2 regions of the Pseudonocardia xinjiangensis genome follow, and region 2 is predicted to be linked to the other one. Evidence: riboswitches for the same ligand, from Rfam matches in the RefSeq annotation. Region 2 holds a riboswitch; the other holds the start of a gene.

Region 1 (3,629 bases), 980 kb from region 2:
GTGGTCGAGCCAGCGGTACGCCGCCAGGTAGTGGTGCGACGGCGGCAGGTCGGGGTCGTGGTAGATCGCCACCGGGTTCTCCCCGAACCCGCGCGGCGGCTGGATCATCAGCACCACGTTGCCGAACTGCAGGGACGCGAGCACGACGTCGGTTCCGTCGACGTAGAGCGACCCCGGCGGCTCGCCCCAGTGCTCCCGGATCCCGTCGGTCAGCGCGGACGGCAGCGCGTCGAACCAGCGGCGGTAGTGCTCCAGCCGCACCCGTGACGGGGCGGCGGCGAGCTGGTCCTCGGTGAGCCACTCCACGTCGTGGCCACCGGCGGCGATCAGCGTGTGGATCAGCTCGTCGGAGTCCTCCGGGAAGTCCCCCACCGCGTAGCCGGCGTCCCGCAGCGCGCGCAGCAGCACCACCGCGGACGCCGGGGTGTCCAGCCCGACCGCGTTGCCGACGCGGGCGTGCTTGGTCGGGTAGCTCGACAGCACCACGGCGAGCTTCCGCTCGGCGACGGGCGTGGCCCGCAGCCGGGCGTGGCGGACGGCAAGCCCGGCCAGCCGGGCCGCGCGCTCGGGGTCGGCCCGGTACACGGGGATGTCGTCGCCCGCGTCGACCTCCTTGAACGAGAACGGCACCGTGATCAGCCGGCCGTCGAACTCCGGGATCGCCACCTGCATCGCGGCGTCCATGGGCGAGAGCGCGGCGTCCGAGTCGGCCCAGGTGGCCCGCGACGTGGTCAGGCAGAGCCCCTGCAGCACCGGCACGTCCAGCGCGGCGAGCGCGCCCGCGTCCCAGGAGTCCTCCTCGCCGCCCGCCACGGCGTCGCTCGCGCGGGTGCCCCCCGCGGCGAGGACGGTGGCGACCAGCGCGTCGGCCCGGCCCAGGAGCTCCATCAGGCCGTCCGCCCCGGCGGACGGGACACCGCGCAGCGACCCGCAGAACACCGGCAGCGCGTTGGCGTCCCGCGCCTCGATCGCGTCGCAGAGCGTGTCGACGAACGCGGTGTTTCCCGACAGCTCGTGCGCCCGGTAGAAGACCACCGCAACCGTCGGACGGCCGGGGACCTGCTCGCGCTCGCCGTGCACCCCGAAGTCGGGGGCGGGTGCGGGCGGGGCGAACCCCTCGCCGGTCAGCAGCACCGTGTCGGACAGGAACCGGTGCAGCTCGCGGAGGTTGTCCCGCCCGCCGGCGGCGAGATAGGCCAGCGCCTCCGACGTCACACCGGCCGGCACCGTCGAGGCGGCCATCAGCTCCGCGTCGGGCGCGGCCTCCCCGCCCAGCAGCACGACGGGACGCCCGGACGCCACGAGCGCGTCGACCCCCTCCGGCCAGGCGCGGCGCCCGCCGAGCAGCCGCAGCACGACCACGTCGACGCCGTCGAGCAGCGCGGCCAGGCCGGCGGGCTCGACGCGTGCCGGGTTGGCCGTGCGGTAGAGGGCCCCCGAGCTGCGGGCGGCCAGCAGTTCGGTGTCGGCGGTGGACAACAGCAGGACGGTGCTCGGAGCCCCGTCGGCGGCGGACCCCTCCGGGCCGGCAGTGGCGGAGGCAGCGCGCGTCATCAGCGTTCCTTCCGAGGGTCCGCGCCCTCTACTCGGTGGGAGGTGCGACGGCAGCGAGTGTCTGGCTCCCAGGCCCGCGCGTGCCGGCCCGGTGACAGTGGCGGGACCGCGCCGGACTCACACCGGCTTCCTCCACTGACGTCGGGGAGCACTGGAACACATCGGGAGGTCACGGGTCAACGCGGCGTGAGGATGCCGACGCCCCCACGATCATCCCTAGACTGCGCCGATGATCTCTGACGTGCCAGAACCCGGCATCCCGGGGCTGGCCCGTCCCGAGGTGGTCGGCCAGGGCGGGTACGGCACCGTCTACGCCGCCGAGGAGCCGGAGTTCGGCCGCCGGGTCGCCGTGAAGGTGCTGCACGAGCGGCTCGACGGCGACGGTGTGCGGCGCGCGTTCGTCCGCGAGTGCCAGGCGATGGGGGCGCTGTCCGGGCACCCCCACATCGTCACGGTGCACCGCAGCGGCACCACCGCCCGCGGCGAGCCCTACATCGTGATGGACCTGATGTCGGCGGGGTCGCTCGCCGACCGGATCCGCCGGGACGGGCCGCTGCCGTGGGCCGAGGTCCTGGACGTCGCGGTCACGGTGGCCGGAGCGCTGGAGACGGCGCACCGCGCCGGCATCCTGCACCTGGACCTCAAACCGGCCAACGTGCTCGTCTCCCGCTACGGCGAGCCGAAGCTCGGGGACTTCGGCATCTCGCGCCTGCCTGGCGTCACCGAGACCACGGCCGTCGGCCGGATCCGCGCGAGCGCGGCCTACGCGTCGCCGGAGCGGCTGCTGGAGGGGCACGCCACCCCCGCCGCCGACCTCTACGGGCTCGGCGCCACGATGTTCGCGCTGCTCACCGGCCGTCCGGCGTTCGTCACCGACACCGAGGAGCTGTTCGCCACGGTCGCGCGGATCGCCCGGGACCCGGTGCCCGACCTGCGCCCGGCAGGGGTGCCCGACGCGGTGTGCCGGGTGGTGGAGCGGCTGATGGCGAAGGCGCCGGGCGACCGGTTCGCCTCCGCCGCCGAGGCCGCCGAGGCCCTGCAGGGCGCGCAGCGCGCCACGGGACAGCCGGTCACCCGGGCCGTCGTCGATGGCCCGGCCGCCGGCGGGCCCGGCACCACCGCGACGGTGTACGTCCCGCGCCTGCCTCCCCCCGCCGTCCCGGCCCCGCAGTTCGCACCGCCGCCCGCGCTGGTGCCGCCCCGGCGCGGGCGCCGTCCACTGGTCGTGGCCACGGTCGCCGCGGTGCTGGTGGCCGCGCTCGCCACGATCGCGTTCCTGCAGCTCGTCGACCGTCCACGGTCGGTGAGCGCCGCACCGAGCGAACCCGCAGCCGCCACCGGCACGTCGGGCGCCGCGCTCCCGCGCGAGCACCTGGTCGATGTGGCGCCGGGGGTGGCGCACCCCGCGCTGGAGGAGGCCCGCACCGTGATCGACGAGTACGTCGCGGGGATCAACGAGAACCGCTACGCCGACGCGTTCGCCCTCCTGCACCCCGACTCCGACATCGCCAGCAGCGGGCTGGAGGTGTGGGCGAAGGGGCAGGCCACCACGGTCATCCACAACCCCGTGCTGACGGCGGTGCGCGACGACGACGCGGACGGGCTCGAGGTGGACGTGGCGTTCACCAGCACCCAGTCCGCCGAGCTGGGCCCGGGCGGCCAGACCTGCACGAACTGGCAGCTCACCTACCGCCTGGCCGGCCCCGCCCCTGGCCTGCTGATCCGCGGGGCGCGCACGATCGCCCCGCCGCAGGCCTGCTGAGAGGGTTCAGGCCTGCGCCGCGCGCGCCCGCGCGGCGTCGGCCACCGCGCGGGCGCTTGCCAGCGCGTCGTCGGGCGGGTCGTTCGCCGCCACCAGCTCGGCGGCGGTGGCCGCGGCCGCCGCCGCGAGGTGGATCGCCGCCACCGCGTCGCCGTGCAGGTTCGGGTTGCCGTCACGGGCGATCCCCGCGGCCAGGTCGGCCACCGCGCCCGCGATCTCCCCGATCTCCGCGGGCACGCCCACAGCGTCGCGCCGGGCGACGGTCACGGCATCGGCTCGGGAGGGGTCGTCGCGCGGGAGGCGCACCGCCGCC
Region 2 (3,629 bases):
TGTAGCGGGTGGTGGGCATGCCGGGTCGCCGGCGCAGCCGGTTCGCGGCCAGCCGGGTCAACACCGTGTTGGCCTCGTCGACCCGGCCGTCGACCAGCAGGTAGCGCGGCGACTCCGGGAGGAACCAGCGGTAGGCGAACACCAGGAGCGCGGGGATCGCTAGTACGCCGAACAGCCAGCGCCAGGCCACCGTGGGCCCGCCGAGGGCCGTCTCCAGCGGGCCGAGCATGAGGGCGCCCAGCGCGGACGAGGCGAAGATGCCGAGACCGCCGCCCGCGACGTTCACCGTGGCCACGGCGGCGCCCCGGAACTTCGTGGGCATCAGTTCCGCGACGAGGGTGATCCCGGTGCTCAGCTCACCGCCGAGGCCGATCCCCACGACGAACCGGGCGACGAGCAACCACACGAAGCTCGGGGAGAACGCGGCGGCCAGTGCGCCCACGGTGTACAGCGCGAGGGTGTACATCATGGTGATGCGCCGCCCGTAGCGGTCCCCGGTGACACCGGCGATCAGGGATCCGATCGCCATACCGGCGAACGTCACCGTGGTCAGCAGCCCCACCTGGGCGTTGGACAGCGACCACTGCCTGGCGATCAGCGGCGCGGCCAGGCCGACGTCGTACTCCTCGATCGCGTTGACCAGGGTGCCGGCTGCCACCAGGACCAGGATGAGCACGTGCGCCCGCCGGAACGGGATGCGATCGAGTGCCGAGGCGAGCTCGTGGCCGGCGCGGTCTCTGAGCTGTTCGAGATGCTCCGACGACGCCGGGTTCGGCATGGTTGCTCCGGATGGGCGAGTACGTTTCCCGGGATCGGCACGGCGTCGAGCGCTCGTCCGCCGGTCCGATCGTGATCGATCGCCGCTGAGGGCCGGCCGGTGGGTCGTTCGCCCTGATCAGGCGCGGTAGGAATCCGGCTGCGGCCAGCGGATCGTACATCGCGGCCCCGGCTGCCGGGCGCGGGAACGTGCTGCTGATCGTGGTTACGGGGTCCGTCCACGGCGGACTGGCCGGGAGCGACCAGTGGGCCGGCCGGTGCTGCTCCGCGCTCGTGGGACGTCGGCGTCGGGACCTTCGGCGTGGTACGCGCGGTGCACGATGTCCCACAGCAGCTGGACCGCGATGGTGACGACGGTCGCGGTGGTGTCCGGGGCGCAGGCGAGCGGGTCGGAGCTCTGCACGGGGTCGGTGCCCTCAGGTGCCGGGGGGCGCGACGACAGGGCTTCCTCGATCCGGGTCGCTCGTGGGACGTCATTGCGGTCGGAGGTCATGAAGGCACCATTCGGTCGGGTGGACGGCTGGAGGGGCTGCCGGCGGGCGACCGCGGCGGTGATGCGGCGGGCATCGGTGCCCACCGCTCACACAGCCTCGCGCTGTGGGGACGCCGGTCGCATCGGTGAAGGCCCCGGTACGGGCCCTGGCCGGCGCGGCCGACCGTCGCTCAACGATGGTCGATCTACAGGAGACGTCAGGGTGTCACGGTGTCGGACCACAAATCTGATGGTGGACTTTTGTGATCTCGCCACTAAGGTCGGGGACGCCGACGGTTCGGACGGGTCACCGTCCGAGGCAAGAGGGAACCCGGTGAGAGTCCGGGACTGCCCCCGCAGCGGTGAGTGGGAACGACCGCCGTCACGAAGCACTGGGCGCGAGCGTCTGGGAAGCGACGGCCAGTAGGAGCACCAGGTCGGTGCGTGCCCGCGAGTCCGAAGACCTGCCGCCGGCACGCGCACCGCCTGGTGCGCGTCGACCGCGCTCGCGAGGAGAGAGCAGTGTCAGAAGTACAGTCCCCTGGATCCACCGTGCTCGGGTATCCGCGGATCGGTCCGCGCCGGGAGCTCAAGCGTGCCGTCGAGCGCTACTGGTCCGGAGCGTCCTCGGCCGAGGAGCTGCAGTCCGTGGCGGCGGCCCTGCGCCGCGACACCTGGGCGGAGCTCGCCGGCTCGGGGCTCGACTCGGTGCCGTCGAACACCTTCTCCTTCTACGACCAGGTGCTCGACGTGGCTCGGGTCGTCGGCGCGGTGCCCGAGCGGTTCACCGCACTCGGCCTGACCCCGCTCGACGAGATGTTCGCGATGGCCCGCGGGCATGACGGCGTGCCGGCTCTGGAGCTGACGAAGTTCTTCGACACCAACTACCACTACCTGGTGCCCGAGCTGGGGCCCGGTAGCCGCTTCGCGCTCGCCGACCGCAAGCCGCTCGACGAGTTCACCGAGGCGCTCGCGCAGGGAGTCCTGACGCGGCCGACGATCATCGGTCCGGCCACGTTCCTCCTGCTCGCCAAGCCGGCGCCGGGCGCACCCGCCGGCTTCGTCCCGCTCGACCTGCTCGAGCCGCTCCTGGACGTGTACGTGCAGGTGCTGGCCGAGCTGGCCGCCGCCGGTGCGGAGTGGGTGCAGCTGGACGAGCCGGCGTTCGTCGCCGACCGCAGCCCGGCGGAGATCGACGCGCTCGGACGGGCGTACCGGAGGCTCGGTGAGCCGGCCGACCGGCCGCGGATCCTGGTCGCGAGCTACTTCGGCGACCTCGGCCCGGCTCTGCCGGTGCTGGCCGGGACGCCGGTGGAAGCGCTGGCTCTCGACCTCGTCGCCGGCCGGGCCGACACCGCGGCGGCCGTGCCCGCGTTGCGCGACAAGACCGTGCTCGCCGGGGTCGTCGAGGGCCGCAACGTCTGGCGCACCGACCTGGACGCGGCGCTGGCCACCGCCGCCACGCTGCTCGGCACGGCGGGACGGGTCGAGATCGCCACGTCGTGCTCGTTGCTGCACGTGCCCTACGACCTCGACGCCGAGCCGGCGCTGGCGCCGGACCTGCGGGCACGGCTGGCGTTCGCCCGGCAGAAGGTCCGCGAGGTCGTGCTGCTCTCCCGCGCACTGCACCAGGGCCGCGACGCCGTGGCAGGCGAGTTCGCCGAGACAGGGGGAGCGGCGGTTCCCGCGCAGCGCGACGAGCGGGTCCGGGCCCGGCTCGATGCCCTGGGCGCCGGCCACTATCGGCGCGGCAGCGCGGAACGACGCGTGTCCGCCCAGCGCGCGCACCTGGGCCTGCCCCCGCTGCCGACGACGACGATCGGCTCGTTCCCGCAGACCGGCGCGATCCGGGCCGACCGGGCGGCGCACCGGGCCGGCCGGCTCGACGACGCCGAGTACGTCGAGCGGATGCGGGCCGAGATCGCCAGGGTGGTGCGCCTGCAGGAGGACATCGGGCTCGATGTGCTCGTGCACGGGGAGCCCGAGCGCAACGACATGGTGCAGTACTTCGCCGAGCACCTCGCCGGGTTCGCCACCACCGACCTGGGCTGGGTGCAGTCCTACGGAAGCCGCTGCGTGCGGCCCCCGATCCTGCACGGCGACGTCAGCCGCCCCGAGCCGATCACCGTCGGCTGGTCGACCTACGCGCAGTCGCTCACCGCGAAGCCGGTCAAGGCGATGCTGACCGGCCCGGTCACGATCCTGGCCTGGTCGTTCGTGCGTACCGACCAGCCGCTCGGCGAGACCGCCCGGCAGGTCGGGCTGGCGCTGCGCGACGAGGTGCGCGACCTGGAGGCCGCCGGGCTGCGGATCATCCAGGTGGACGAGCCGGCGCTGCGGGAGCTGCTGCCGCTGCGCGCGGCCGACCGGCCCGCCTACG

Evidence for each region. A riboswitch is a leader RNA that binds a small molecule or an ion and turns the genes downstream of it on or off. The one in region 2 is predicted to bind cobalamin.
Region 1: linked by a shared signal. The riboswitch ahead of cobN (cobaltochelatase subunit CobN) and the one ahead of metE (5-methyltetrahydropteroyltriglutamate--homocysteine S-methyltransferase) in region 2 are both predicted to bind cobalamin.

What each region holds. Positions count from the first base shown of each region.
Region 1 is NZ_CP192009.1:2,168,229-2,171,857, reverse strand. It holds gene cobN (cobaltochelatase subunit CobN) at 1-1,554, opposite strand, end outside; cobalamin riboswitch at 1,590-1,709, opposite strand; gene ACQPZA_RS10275 (serine/threonine-protein kinase) at 1,784-3,316, shown strand; gene ACQPZA_RS10270 (cyclodeaminase/cyclohydrolase family protein) at 3,323-3,629, opposite strand, start outside.
Region 2 is NZ_CP192009.1:3,152,488-3,156,116, forward strand. It holds gene ACQPZA_RS14950 (MFS transporter) at 1-778, opposite strand, end outside; gene ACQPZA_RS14955 (hypothetical protein) at 983-1,270, opposite strand; cobalamin riboswitch at 1,527-1,735, shown strand; gene metE (5-methyltetrahydropteroyltriglutamate--homocysteine S-methyltransferase) at 1,772-3,629, shown strand, end outside.